2 regions of the Brachybacterium sp. ACRRE genome follow, and region 2 is predicted to be linked to the other one. Evidence: predicted binding sites of a transcription regulator. Region 2 holds the regulator's gene; the other holds the start of a gene.
What was found. Region 2 encodes LexA, which represses DNA repair genes until DNA is damaged. Its sites were predicted from a motif close to TCGAACANNTGTTCGA; they were not measured.
Positions count from the first base shown of each region.

Region 1: the regulator LexA is predicted to act here: its motif matches at 4,228-4,243, upstream of MHY49_RS06580 (HNH endonuclease signature motif containing protein).

Region 1 covers NZ_JAKRMO010000015.1:63,632-70,836, forward strand. The annotation lists gene MHY49_RS06565 (class I SAM-dependent methyltransferase) at 1-175, opposite strand, end outside; gene MHY49_RS06570 (hypothetical protein) at 290-937, opposite strand; gene MHY49_RS06575 (NAD(P)-dependent alcohol dehydrogenase) at 1,042-2,073, opposite strand; gene MHY49_RS06580 (HNH endonuclease signature motif containing protein) at 2,168-4,006, opposite strand; gene MHY49_RS06585 (hypothetical protein) at 4,278-5,366, shown strand; gene MHY49_RS06590 (DNA polymerase Y family protein) at 5,363-7,205, shown strand, end outside.
Region 2 covers NZ_JAKRMO010000018.1:5,002-12,206, forward strand. The annotation lists gene MHY49_RS07310 (AAA family ATPase) at 1-2,267, shown strand, start outside; gene nrdR (transcriptional regulator NrdR) at 2,454-2,927, opposite strand; gene MHY49_RS07320 (LysM peptidoglycan-binding domain-containing protein) at 3,018-3,389, opposite strand; gene lexA (transcriptional repressor LexA) at 3,569-4,249, shown strand; gene MHY49_RS07330 (ATP-dependent DNA helicase) at 4,271-6,241, opposite strand; gene hflX (GTPase HflX) at 6,420-7,205, opposite strand, start outside.

The sequences.
Region 1 (7,205 bases), on a different contig from region 2:
CGTGGCCGCTCTGCGGGTGGATCACCTCGGCATGCTCGACGAGGCCGTCGAGCAGGCGCTCCTCGCACGCGAGCAGTCGCGCGGTGCGCGCTTCGGCGAGCAGGCTCCCGTACTCGCGCACGTGCTTGCGGGAGGCCTCGTCCCACGCGCGCCGGGTCTCCTCATGGGTGTCCATGGGATGAGGCAAGCACTCGCCGCACTCACTGTCCAGGAGTTTCGACGACCGCGTCCTGCTCCTGCTCCGCGCCCCGCTGTGATTCCCTCCCCATCCAGGCTCCGCTGCGCAGGTTCAGAACAGCAGCCGCGACGCCGCCTGGCGCGGGGAGACCCGGACGCCGTGCAGCCCGAGGGTCTCCTGCGCACGCTCGGGTCCGTCGCACACGCGCGCGCCGGGGGAGTAGGCCGCCCGCTCGAGCTCGAAGAAGTCCCGCGCTCCTCCGTCGGCCCGGTCGCCGACCCGGGCGTCGGCCCGGTCGTCCGCCCGGTCGTCCGCCTCCTCTCGCGCGAGGAACGCGGGCAGCACATCGGGGTGCGGATGCTGCTCCCCGGGCGCGGCACCGGGCCGACGATCGGGGAGGATCCGATGCTGCACGAGATCGAAGGCGTTGATGTCGAGCGATGCGGCGAGCTCCGCGAGGTCGTCCCTGGCGATCTCGGCGCCGAGTCCGGTGAGATTCGCATGGAAGGCCTGACCTGCGGCGCACGCCTCGACGTCGGTGTACTTCCAGATGGGGATGCCCTCCCCGCCGTCGTCGTCCACGGGATACCGTCGCAGCGCCTCCTGCACGAAGGCCGCGATCCGCGGCACCGGCGGTACGGGTGTGCCGGTCTCGCCCCAGGCGTGGTCCGTGGCGAAGATGTGCTGGTTCAGGGCGGCGCAGGCGTCGATGGGGTCAGTGGGTGTCGGTCCGAGCCAGAATCCGAGTCGATAGAGCATGCGGCAAGCATGGCCCCACGCTTTCCGCTCCCTTCCCGGTCATCCACACCGTCGTTCCTCCACAATGATCGGCGCTGGTCAGGGTATGGGAGCGGGTGGTCGTCTCAGAAGGCGATCTGCAGCTTCACGTCCGTCGGCCGTCCCTCGAGGAAGCGCTCGAAGGCCTTCTCCGAGTCCTCGAACGCGAAGGTCTCGGTGACGAAGCGGCCCAGGTCAACGGCCTCGCTCGCAGCGAGATCGATCGCCTCCCGGTGCACGTTGGCATAGCGGAAGATCGTCTCGATCGAGATCCCTCGGCTCTGCGCCGTCGCGACGTCGAAGGCCACGGGCTCGACGGGCATGCCCACGAGCACCACGCGCCCGCCCGGCGCCGGGATCGTCCACAGGCTCCCGTAGGCGGGTGCGGCGCCCGAGGCCTCGATCACGACCTGCGGACCCCATCCCGACGTCTCCTCGCGCACCCGCTCACCGAGATCCTCCTGGGCGGCGTCGACCGAGATGATGCCCGCGAGGCCGTCGAGCAGTCCGAGCTTCGCGCTCTGCACATCGCTGATGAAGACGCGGCTCGCTCCTCCGGCGCGCGCGGCCAGCGCGGTCATGATGCCGATCGTCCCGCTGCCGACGACGGCGACGACGTCCCCGGGGGAGATCTGCGACTTCGTCGCGGCGAACATGCCGACGGCGAAGGGCTCGATGAGTGCGCCCTCGGCGAAGCTCAGGGCGTCGGGCAGGCGGTAGGTGAAGGCGGCGGGGTGGACGACCTCCTCGGCGAGGCAGCCGTCGACCGGCGGGGTCGCCCAGAAGCGCACGGCCGGGTCGACGTTGTAGCGGCCCTCGAGCGTCGCCCGCGAAGCGGGATCGGGGATGCCCGGCTCCATCGCGACGCGGTCGCCGACGGACAGTCCGGTGACGCCCTCGCCGACCTCGACGATCGTCCCCGCGCCCTCATGGCCGAGGATCATCGGCGCCTCGACGACGAACGGACCGATGCGGCCCTCGGTCCAGTAGTGGACGTCGGAGGCGCAGATGCCGACCGTGTGCATCGCGATCCGGACCTCGCCGGGGCCCGGGGCGCCGGGGGAGGGGACGTCCTCGATCCCCATCCGGCCCTTCTCCTGCAGCACCAGTGCACGCATGTCTCGCTCCTCCTCAGGATGGCTCCGAGCAGGCTACGGGGCAGGCCGGTACGAGGACAGTGCCGTTCGAGCGGCGGATTCGGGGGCGGGCAGGTCACGCACTGCGCGTGTCGGGGAGCCGATCGTCGTCGTGCCCGTCGTCGTCGCGGATCCGCGCGGCACGTCGGCGGTCACGCTCCCAACGCAGGTCCTCGATCCGGTGGATCGGCGGCAGCGGGGCTGCATCCCCGTCGAACGGATCGTCCTCGGGTGCGGTGATGGCCGACGGGATCGCGCCGGGCGCCGCGGGTGCCGCGCGCGCGGCACTGGACTCGGCGTGGGGCGGCGCCCCGGGAATCGCGTCGGGCATCGCGTCGGATGGGGTGCCCGGCGGCAGACCTGTCAGCGGGCTCGGGGAGACCGTGGCGGTGCGCCCGAGCTTCGATCTCCAGTGCACGCGATGCGGATCCGTCTCCTCGCCGACCCGCTCGGCGGTCCCGAGGAGCTCCTTGGTGCTGTTGCAGTAGGCGCACAGTCCCTGGCCGTCGTCCGCGCTGGTCGCGCCGCCCTGTGCATGTGGCTCGATGTGGTCGATCTGGCGGATGGCCGACGAGCAGTACGGTCCCGCGCAGCGGAAGTCGCGCAGCCGGACGAGGTATCCGAGCCGGGCAGGGAACGCGCGGGCGCGCGATTCCATGGCGATGAGCTCGCCGGAGGCGGGGTGGGTGAACAAGCGACGCAGGGTCAGCCGGGACTCCTCGTCGAAGAGCTCGGTCACAGGGGCCTCAGCGGCCTGCCGCGGGAGCAGGCCCTCGTCGCTCAGGGGGCTGTGGTCATCCTGCGCGGGCGCGTCCTCAGCCTGCTGCGCATCCTGCCCGGGCGCACTCGGCGCGGCATCGGGCACGGAACGGGGGAGTCGCTGGACGATCTCGTCGCGGACGGCTCGCGGCGGCACCGCTCCGTATCCCTCGATCATCGCCGGGTCGCCGTGATCCGGGGTGATCAGGGTGCGCTCGGTGATGACGACGCCGACCTCCAGGTGCACGGGGTCCATCTGCTCATCGCGTCCCAGCAGCGTGTCGGAGAAGAGATCCGCCATGATCTGCGCGTGGGTGCGCTCGTCACCCTGGGCCTTGAGCGACTGCGCCTCGACGGTGAGCCTGCGATGGATCGCGGCGGAGTCGAGCGCCGAGAGGTGCGCGTGGACGTGCCCCATGCCGTGGGCTCCCGGCGTGACCGTCACGCCGCGCTGCATGCGCGCACGCAGGTGCCGCCCGTCCTCACCCCGCGGATCGAGCTGCTGGGCGAGGGCGGAGACCTCCCGGCTCCACTGCGCGGGCGAGGCACCGTCGAGATCGGGCTCGCGCGCGGCGATGATCTGATCCACCTCCCGGCGCTGCTCCGGTTCGAGCGGGCCGCTGCTGCGCCCGATCGCATGGGCGGCGTCGACCCCGATGCGCCCGTCGGCCAGGGCCTCGAACATGCGCGGCATGTCCCGCACGAGCCGCTTCCCCGAGTTCAGCCGGGCGGAGGCGAGGGCGGGGGAGATCCGGGAGGCCATCCGGATCTCGCCGGCGGTCCGCCGTCCGTGATCGCGCTCGGCGACGCCGTGTGCGGTGTCCTCCTCGCGCAGGCGCTCGTCCAGGGCGGTGGTCACACGGATCTCGAGGGCACCGAGAGCGGAGCGCAGCTGTTCGAAGGCGGCGAGGGTGTCCGAGAGCTCGAACGCGGTGAGATCGGCATCCGCGGGACCGAAGGGCCCCTCCGGATCCTTCGCGAGCTGCCCCAGGGCGCGGGCGATGTCGGAGATCTCCAGACCGCTTCCGGGGGACGCGTCGACAGCGACCATCTCGCACACGTGCTCCGACCCCGCGGAGGCGTCGCGCAGCACGAGCTGACGGGCGCGGCCAGGGGTGCGGCGGGGGTCCTCCCCACCGCCGTCCCTCATCGGCATACACCGCATCGTGCCCGAAATGTCCATGTCCCCATGCAACACCATCGACCTCTCGGGCACCAGTGGTCGAACGCATGTTCTAGTGTGATATGCATCACGACATGGACCCATCGCCCCAGTTCGGATGTCGGTCCGACGCCCCAGGCTTCTCTGTGACCCCGCACCGGGAGGCTCTCCCGGTCGCCGCGGCCGCTCCGACACGGCGCGCGAGGGCGTACTATTCGAACGCGTGTTCGATGTCGGATGACGGCAGGACCGGAGGAGGTGGAGCATGAGCACGCATCTGCAGATGCACGAGGCGCCGAGGCAGGGGAAGGCATCGGCGCCGGACGAGGAGAGGAGGGCGCCGGGAAGAACGGCGAGAGGCGCGAGAGGAAGCCGGGAGGAGCGGCTCGCCCGCGCCCGCGCCGCACTCGGCGTCGCCGAGCGCACCACCGCGCGCCATGGCGGGAGGATCGACCGCACCGCGTTCTCCTCCGGCGGGCCGACGAGGCTCGGCGGGAACACGGATATCAGCGGAACGACGGATACCGGCGGCACGCCGGACCTCGGCGGGCCGACGGGGATCGTCGGCTCCGTCGGCCCCGGGGGAGCGTCCTCCGTCGGCCCCGGGGGAGAGTCCCGTCGGACCCCGACGGCCGGCGCAGACGCGGGAACCGCGGGGATGCAGGCGGCCGACGATCACAGCCGCGCGCCCCTGCCCCCGCCGCTCGCCCCGCTCACCCCCTACGGATCCCTGCGCGCGGGGAGCACGGTCGCGATCGACGGCTCCTGCTCGGTCTCCCTGATGCTCGCGATGGCCGCAGCGGCGGCGGGGGAGGACGGCTGGTGCGCGCTCGCGGGCATGCCCGACCTCGGCCTGCGCGCCGCACGCGACGCCGGGCTCGACCTCGAGCGCCTCGCGATCGCCCCGGCCACAGCCGTCGAGGGGATGCCCCAGCTGCCGCAGGTGCTGTCTGCGCTCGTGGACGGGGTCGGCGTGCTCGTGCTCGGTCCTCGGCTGCGACTGACGGCCTCCCTCTGGCGAAGCCTGACCGATCGGGCGCGCGCGCAGGACACCCTGGTCCTCGCCGCCGCGCCCGTCGCCCGTGCCGACCTGCATCTGCGGGCCGAGGCGGAGTCGTGGGAAGGGCTGGGACGGGGCACCGGCCGTCTGCGTCGGCGCACCCTGCGCGTGAGCGCTGCCGGACGCGGGATCCCCGAGGGCCGCGCCGTGGACGTGGTGCTGCCCGAGGTGCACGGCCTGCTCGCCGCGGCCCCTGCGCCCGACCGGGCCGCTCAGGACTTGGCCGCGCCCGACCGGGCCGCTCCGGACCAGGTCGTTCCCGCACCGCTGCGGGTGATCCGGAGGGCGGGATGAACGGAAGGGAGCTCCTGCTGCCCGGGTTCCCGAGCTCCGAGCAGGCCGGCGGGATGGAGCACGCCGGCGGGATGGAGGAGGCCGGCGGGGTGGAGCACGCCGGCTCCCCGCCCGCGACGCGCATCGCGGCCGTCGTCGTCCCCGCCTGGCCGCTCCTCGCCGCCCGGGAGAAGCTCGCCCGGCCGGGAAGAGCAGGAGAGACGGGAAGAGCGGGAGGAGGACGAGAGGAGAGGGCGGAGCACGCCGACGCGGAGAACGCAGCTGCCCCCGTCGTGGTCATGGACCGCCATCGGGTCTCCCATGCCGATGCCGCCGCCCTCGAGGTCGGCGTCGGGATCGGGATGCGCCGCCGCGCCGCGCAGGCCGCATGTCCCGAGGCCGTCGTCGTCGAGGCCGATGTCGAGCACGAGAGCGCCCTGTTCGAGCTGGTCGCGGCCGCCGTGGACACCGTCGCCGCGGGCGTGGACGTGCTGCGGCCGGGAGTGCTGCTGATGTCCGCGCGCGGCCCCTCCCGCCACCGCGGCGGGGAGGAGGCCCTCGCCGAGGCGGTCGTCGACGCGGTCGCCGAGCTCACCGGCTGGGACGCCGTCGTCGGCATCGCCGACGGCCCCTTCGCCGCGCTCCTGGCCGCGCGCTCGGGCAGGATCGTGCGCCCCGGACGCAGCCGCGACTATCTGGAGCCGCATGCGATCGCAGCCCTGCGCGACGCGCCCGTCGGCCCCGGATGGGGACACCGCGACCAGCCCGCGGCAGACGCCGACCGCACCCGCCGCGTGGACCTCGCCGAGGTCATCGACCTGCTCGAGCGCCTGGGCATCCGCACCCTCGGGGACTTCGCGGACCTTCCCGCGACCTCGGTCGCCGCACGCTTCGGGCCCGACGTCGCCCAGCTGCACCTGCTCGCGCGCGGGGGCGAGCCCACCCCGCCCCAGGCGCACCATCCCACGCAGCCCCTCGAGGTCGCGCGCACCCTGGACCCGCCGCTCGTGCGCGTGGACCAGGCGGCCTTCGCGGCCCGGCCGATGGCCGAGGAGCTGCACGGCATGCTCGTCGCGCGCGGACTGATCTGCACGCGTCTGCGGATCCTCGCGCTCACCGCCTCGGGCGAGGAGATGGAGCGCACCTGGCGCCACGACGGCGCCCTGTCCCCGGCCGACGTCGTGGACCGCATCCGCTGGCAGTGCGACGGCTGGATCACCCGGGCGCGACTGCGCGGCGAGCAGACCGGGCAGATCACGCGGCTCGCCCTCCAGCCCGTGCAGCTGCTCCCCGCGGGCGAGGGCGCGCCGGCGCTGTGGGGGAGCGCGGGAGAGGCCGCGCAGCGGGCCGGCCGCGCCTTCGCCCGCGCCCAGGGCCTCGCGGGGGAGGAGGCGGTGCTCGTCCCCGTCGAGGTCGGGGGCCGTCTGCTCGCCGAGCAGGTGGCGCTGGTGCCCTGGCGCAGCGAGCGGCCGACGGCGCGGCCCGGGCCGTGGCCGGGGTCGATGCCGCGCCCGCTGCCGTCGGTCGTGCTGCGCACCCCGCCGCTCGTGGTGCTGCGGGACGCGGAGGGCGCGGAGGTCGTGGTCACCGCCCGCGCCCTGCTGAGCGCCCCGCCCGCGGTCCTCGAGGTGCCGCGGGCGGGGAGCGCGGGGGCCGACGGGATCGAGGCGCTCGTGAGCCACGGCGTCGCCGCGGGCAGGGCCCACCGCGTGCTCGCCCACGGGGCGCCCACGGTCCTCGACGAGCGCTGGTGGCGGCCCGACGGTCGGCGCGCCGCCCGCCTCGCCGTCGTCATCGAGCCCGGGCACGCCCTCGTGCTGCTCAGCCGCGAGGGCGCCTGGACCGTGGAGGGGATCCATG
Region 2 (7,205 bases):
ACGTCGCCCGTGAGATCGCCCTCGAGCAGGACTACGCGGACCGCCTGTACGCGCGCGTGGACGAGCTGATGGCGCAGATCCAGACCAGCCTGGACGAGGTCCAGGGATCGCAGGACGCGGCGACGCATCAGAACCGCTCCGAGCGGGACGCGTTCATGGCGCTGTACGAGGACCGGCTCGCGCTGCTGCGCACGGTGAGCTCGAGCGTCGTGTTCGGCCGGCTCGACACGGACGAGGGCGAGCGCCACTACATCGGCCGCATCGGCCTGTTCACCCCCGAGCGCGAGCAGCTCCTCGTGGACTGGCGCGCCCCGGCCGCAGCCGCCTACTACCAGGCGACCAGCCTCGAGCGGCTGGGCGTGCGTCTGCGCCGCCACCTCATCTCCCAGGGGCGCGCCGTCGTCGGACTCGAGGACGACGTGCTCGACCAGTCCATGCTCGCGCAGGGCGCGGGAGGCGAGGAGGTCGTGCTGCAGGGCGAGGGCGCGCTCCTGGCCGCCGTGTCCTCGCAGCGCACCGGGCGCATGGGCGACATCGTCGCCACCATCCAGGCGGAGCAGGACCGCATCATCCGCTCCGCGAACCGCGGGGTGATGGTCGTCCAGGGCGGCCCGGGAACCGGCAAGACCGCCGTCGCCCTGCACCGCGCCGCCTACCTGCTCTACACCCATCGCCGCCGCCTCGAGCACTCGGGCGTGCTGATCGTCGCCCCCACGCGCGGCTTCCTGCGCTACATCGAGCGCGTGCTGCCGAGCCTCGGCGAGTCCGGCGTGGTGATGTCGACCCCGGGCGGGCTCTTCCCCGGCGTGGAGACCACGACGCACGATGCGCCCGAGATCGCGCGCCTCAAGGGCGCGGGCGCGATGGCCGAGCTGCTCTCGCGCGCGGTGAAGCAGCGTCAGCTGGTGCCGGAGCGGGATCTCGAGCTGTCGATCGACGGCACGCCCCTCAGGATCACCCGGAAGATCCTGGCCGAAGCCCGCCGCGAGGCCCGCTCGACGCACAAGCCGCACAACGCCGCGCGCGCCGTGTTCGTGCGCGCGGCGTTGGACCGACTGGTCCAGCAGTACGAGGCGGAGCTCTCCCGCCGCGGGACCACGGTGATCCCGGAGGACAGACCGGGATACCTCGACGACCTGCGTCGTGACCCGGAGGTGCGCCGCGCGCTGAACCTGGCGTGGCTGCCGTACACCCCGGAGTCGTTCCTGAGGGTCCTGTTCGCGCATCCCGAGCGGCTGCGCGCGGCCGCGCCGCGCTCCATCGCCGGCGCGGATCTCGACCTCCTCGTGCGCCCGAAGGACGCCCCGTGGACGATCGAGGACGTGCCCCTGCTCGACGAGGTCGCGGAGCTGCTGGGCGAGGACGACCAGGTCCAGCAGGCGGACGCCGAGCGCTCCCGCCGACGCCGCGAGGCCGATCTCGATTATGCGCGCGAGGTCATCGAGAACATCGACACCTCGGGGATCGTGCGCGACGAGGACCTCGCGGACCGCATGGACCGGGCGTCCGACGGCCGCACGCTCGCCGAGCGGGCCGCGGAGGACCGCAGCTGGACCTACGGGCACGTGGTCGTGGACGAGGCGCAGGAGCTCTCGGCGATGATGTGGCGCACGCTCATGCGCCGCTGCCCCTCGAAGTCGTTCACGATCGTCGGCGACGTCGCGCAGACCTCGTCGTCGGCGGGGACCTCCTCGTGGGAGCGCGCGCTCGCCCCCTACGTCGAGGATCGTCTCGAGGTCGAGCCGCTGAGCGTCAACTACCGCACGCCGCGTCGCATCATGGACGTGGCGCAGGCCGTGGCCGAGTCCCGCGACCTCCCGATCACCGAGGTCACCTCGGTGCGCGAGGGCGACTGGCCGGTGCTGCTGCACTCGGCCGACGAAGCGGGACTGCCGGACGCCGTGGCCGACGCCGTCGCCGCGCAGCAGGCCGAGGCGATCGGGCGCCTCGTCGTCCTCACTCCGGGACGGCTGCTCGATGGCGTGGTGCGCGCGCTGAGGGCACGGGACGGACTGGGCCGCATCGGCACCGGGAGCCGCGGCATCGACGACCCGATCGCCGTGATGACCCCGCAGGACGCCAAGGGTCTCGAGTTCGACGGGGTGGTCCTCGTGGAGCCCTCGGAGATCCTCGCCGATTCCGAGGGCGGCGCCGGCGACCTCTATGTCGCGATGACCCGTGCGACCCAGCGCCTGGACGTGGTGCACGCTCGGGAGCTCCCGGCGGGTCTCACCGGCGCCGCGGTCGATTCCTCACCCCGGACATGAGAAGACCGGCGGCCGTGGCTTCCCCTCCACGACCGCCGGTCGGCGGCGCGCCCGCTGGGCGCACCCTGAACATCTTAAGGGCATGACGGCCGTGCTTCGGACCGTTTTCCACCGATCGACACGGATCCCCCACGATTCCCGCGGCTCGAAGGCCTCGTATCGAGGGCCGACGGGCCGCTCCGCGACTCAGGACGCCGCGCCTCCGCTGCCGGCGGACGCGTCCTGACGCAGCTCCGAGATCGCGGACTCGAAGTCGTCGAGGGAATCGAAGTCCTGGTAGACGCTCGCGAACCGGAGGTACGCGACGACGTCGAGCTCGCGCAGGGGCTGGAGGATCGCGAGGCCCACGGCGTGGGCGTCGACTTCGGCCTGGCCGCTCTGGCGGATGGTCTCCTCGACGCGCTGGGCGAGGACGGCCAGCTGATCGTCGCTGACCGGACGACCCTGGCAGGCCTTGCGCACTCCGGAGATCACCTTGGAGCGGCTGAACGCCTCGCTCACTCCCGAGCGCTTGACGACCGAGAGGGATGCCGTCTCGATCGTGGAGAAGCGCCGCGAGCAGTTCGGGCACTGGCGGCGACGCCGGATCGAGGCGCCGTCGTCGGCAGTGCGCGAGTCGACGACGCGCGAATCGGGGTGGCGACAGAACGGGCAGTGCACGTCCTCCAGCCTACCGGGCGCACCGCGGGGCGGAGAGCGGACCCATGAGGCTCCCGTCGCACTGCCCCGGACGGATCAGGGGGCGCCGACTCAGGCGGCGTCGACGCTGCCCTCGGGGAGCTCGAGCGACTGCCCCTCGGTGATGCGGGGGCTCGAGAGGCCGTTGAGCGAACGCATCTCGCGCACGAAGTCCTGCGGGTCCTCCCCGGCGGGCGCGTACTGCTCGGCGTAGTCGCTGAGAGTGTCCCCCGCCTGCACGGTCACGGTGACCGGCTCCTGCGGATCGCCCGCGAAGGCGGAGGGGACGCCGAGGACGAGGACGCCCAGCAGGGCGACGAGGATCCCCGCGAGGAACGCGATGGCGGCCAGCAGGACGCGACCGCGACGGGTGAGCTGCAGTCGAACACCCTTGCGAGCAGAGGCCTGCTCGGCGTGGGCCGAAGAGGTGGGGAGGGGAAGCATGGTGGCCATTGTCCGAACTCCTGTTCGATCGAATACGTGTACGACTGTAGGCCCGTCGTGCGCGACACGCAAGACCTTCCTCGAACACATGTTTGGAATCAAGCCGCCCGACGCCTAGGCTGAGCGACGAGTCCCACTGAATCGCAGGGGTGGGACAGACGAAGCGAGGAGCCGCGCAGATGACCCCGACGACCTCTGGTCCCGACCTGACCGACGACGGCCTCACCGCGCGCCAGCGACGGATCCTCGAGACGATCACCGCCGCCATCGAGCGTCACGGCTACCCGCCGACCATGCGCGAGATCGGTGATGCCGTCGGCCTCACCTCCCCCTCCTCCGTCTCCCATCAGCTCCAGGCGCTCGAGCGCAAGGGCTTCCTGCGCCGCGATCCGAAGCGCCCGCGCGCGCTCGAGGTGGTGCTGCCCGATGACGCCGACGAGCCGACCCTCGCGCCCGTCGAGGCGATCGGCGCCGCCGCGGCCTCCGCATCGGTGAGCGTGCCGCTCGTCGGCCGGATCGCCGCCGGCATCCCGATCACCGCCGAGGAGCAGGTGGAGGACGTCTTCACCCTCCCCCAGCAGCTCGTGGGCGACGGGGAGCTGTTCCTGCTGCAGGTCGTCGGGGACTCGATGGTCGACGCCGCGATCTGCGACGGCGACTGGGTCGTCGTGCGCTCGCAGCCGGTCGCGCAGAAGGGCGAGATCGTGGCGGCGATGATCGACGGGGAGGCGACGGTCAAGACCTTCGCCCAGAGCGACGGCCACGTCTGGCTGATGCCGCACAACCCCGCGTTCGCCCCGATCCTGGGCGACCACGCCGAGATCCTCGGCAAGGTCGTGGCGGTGCTGCGCGCCGTCTGACGTGGGCTCAGCGCGCCGCGCTCACTCCCCCGCGCGGGCCAGTCGTCCGAGGGCGGCGAGGGCGACCTCGGGATCCTGCGTGGGCCACAGCGGCGGCATCGCCTCGCGCAGCACGGCTCCGTAGCGCTTGGTGCGCAGGCGCGGGTCGAGGACCGCGACCATGCCGCGGTCCTCGTGCGAGCGGATCAGTCGCCCGGCCCCCTGCGCGAGCAGCAGCGAGGCGTGGCGCACCGAGACCTGCATGAACCCGCTGCCGCCCTCCGCGTCCGCCCGCTCGGAGCGCGCGGAGGTCAGCGGATCGTCGGGACGCGGGAACGGCAGGCGGTCGATGGTCACCAGGCGGCAGGTGCGTCCCTGGACGTCCACGCCCTGCCACAGCCCGATGGTCCCGAACAGGCTCGCGGTGTCGTCGCCGCGGAACTGCTCGACGAGCCGGGGCAGGGAGTCCTCCCCCTGCAGGCCGATCGGCAGGTCGAGCCGCGCGCGCACATGCTCGGCGGCGGCCTCCGCTCCTCGCCGCGAGGAGAACAGGCAGAGCGCCCCGCCGTGCGAGGCCTCGACGAGCTCGGTGAGGTGGTCGAGCATCGCGAGCGACGGGCCCTCTCGGCCGGGCGCGGGCAGGTGGGAGGCGACGTAGAGGATCCCCTGGCGGCGATAGTCGAAGGGGCTGCCCACGTCGATCCCCGCCCACGCGCTGCGGTCCTCGAGCGGGGGGACGTCCTCGGCGTCCATGCGTCGGCGCGAGCCCAGTCCGATGGCGCGGGCGGGCGGCTCGAAGCGTCCGCCCAGGGCGAGCGTCGCGGAGGTGAGCACGGCGGTGGTGTCCTCGAGGATGCGTCCGCGCATGGCGCCCGCGACGTCGAGCGGGGCGACCTGGAGGCTCGAGCGGCCGGTGCGCTCGGAGTGGGAGACCGAGACGACGTCGTCCTCGTCGGGCGCGGTGAGGCGCTCGCAGACATCGACGATCTCCTGCAGGTTCGCGCGCACCGCCTTGCGGGCGCCGGCCGCGGTCGGTGCGTCGCCGCCCGCGTCCTTGGCGTCGGCGTGCGCGCCGCGCGCCTCCGTGCGCAGGTGCGTGAGGGCGTCGGCGGCGGCTGTGGGCAGGGCGCCCATGACGCGTCCGTCGGGCAGCTCGGGCAGGACCGTGTTCAGCTCCTCGCCGGCGTCGTCGAGCGCGGTCGCGGCGACGCCGAGACCGCGCAGCTCGCGCACGGCTCCGCGCACCATGCCCACGGTCAGCTGGTCGGTGACGGCGCTCGTCACGCGAGCGGTGAGCTCGTGCGCCTCGTCGAAGACCACGGCGTCGTGGTCGGGGATGATGCCGTGGTTGTCGAAGGAGTCGATCGCGAGCAGCGCGTGATTGGTGACCACGAGGTCGACCTCGCGGGCGACGGCGCGGTTGCGCTCGGCGAAGCACTGGTCCACGAGCGGGCAGTGCCCTCCCAGGCACTGCGAACCGGTCACCGAGACCTGGTGCCAGGCGCGGTCGGAGACGGGCATGTCCAGATCGTCGCGGTCGCCGGTGTCGGTGAGCGCAGACCACTCGCGCAGCCGCTTCACCTGATCCCCGAGGCGTTCGGAGGAGCCGCTCGCGGGATCGGCGGCGGTCTGGGAGAAGAGCGCCCCGGGGTCGATGTCGCTCGGGTAGCCGCCGTCGATCTTGTGCAGGCACAGGTAGTTCCCGCGCCCCTTGAGCAGGGAGAAGGTGGGGGTGCGCGGGAGGTGCGGGGCGAGCGCCTCGACGATGCGCGGGAGGTCCTTGCGCACGATCTGCGACTGCAGGGCGATGGTCGCCGTGGAGATCACGACGGGCCGTCCCGTCACGACCGCGTGGCGCAGTGCGGGCACGAGGTACGCGAGCGATTTGCCCGTGCCGGTGCCGGCCTGGACCAGCAGGTGACGCTGCCCCTCGAGGGCCGTGTCGACCGCATTCGCCATCCGGGTCTGGCCCTCGCGGCGCGTCCCCTCGAGGCCCGCCACGGCGGCGTCCATGAGCACGTCGAGATCGGCGATCGGCGACGCGGAGGCTTCACGGGCGGCAGGCACCGGCCCACCCTAGCCGCGGGCCGTGCGCGCATCGCCGAGGCGCGTCGGGGCCCGCGGAGGTGACGCGTCACGTCGGCCGGGGAGGGGCCGATGTCCTCGGGAGCGGCCCCGCTGGCGCAGCGCCTCAGGCGTCGACGAGCGACCGGATCTCCGCGGCGAGCGCGGAGTCGACCCGCGCGTGCAGGCGCGTGCCCTCGGGCAGGTGCTCCTCGCCGAGGATCTCGCCGGTCGAGTGGGCGCGCGAGACGAGGTCGCCGCGCGTGTACGGCACGACCGTGTCGATCTCGACGGCCGGCCGCGGGAGGCGCTCGGCGATGAGGTCGCGCAGTTCGTCGACCCCCTCGCCCGTGCGCGCGGAGACCACGGCGGACTCCCCCGCCAGGCTGCGCAGGCGCGCGATCGTCTCGGGCGACGCGATGTCGGCCTTGTTCAGCACGATGATCTCGGGGACGTCGAAGCCGTCGATGTCGGCGAGCACACCGCGCACCGCCCGGATCTGGCCCTCGGGATCGGGATGCGAGGCATCCACCACGTGGAGCAGCAGGTCGGCGTCGCCGACCTCCTCGAGGGTCGAGCGGAACGCCTCGACGAGCTCCGTGGGCAGGTGTCGCACGAAGCCCACGGTGTCGGCGTAGGTGAACTCGCGGCCGTCGGGCGTCTGGGCCCGTCGGACCGTCGGGTCCAGGGTCGCGAACAGGGCGTTCTCCACGAGGACGCCGGCGCTCGTGAGCCGGTTCAGCAGCGAGGACTTCCCGGCGTTCGTGTAGCCGGCGATCGCGACGGCGGGTACCTCGCGGCGGTGGCGGTCGGCGCGCTTGGCCTCGCGGCTCGGGGCCATGTCCCTGATCTCGCGGCGCAGCTTGGACATCCGCGTGCGGATGCGACGGCGGTCCAGCTCGATCTTCGTCTC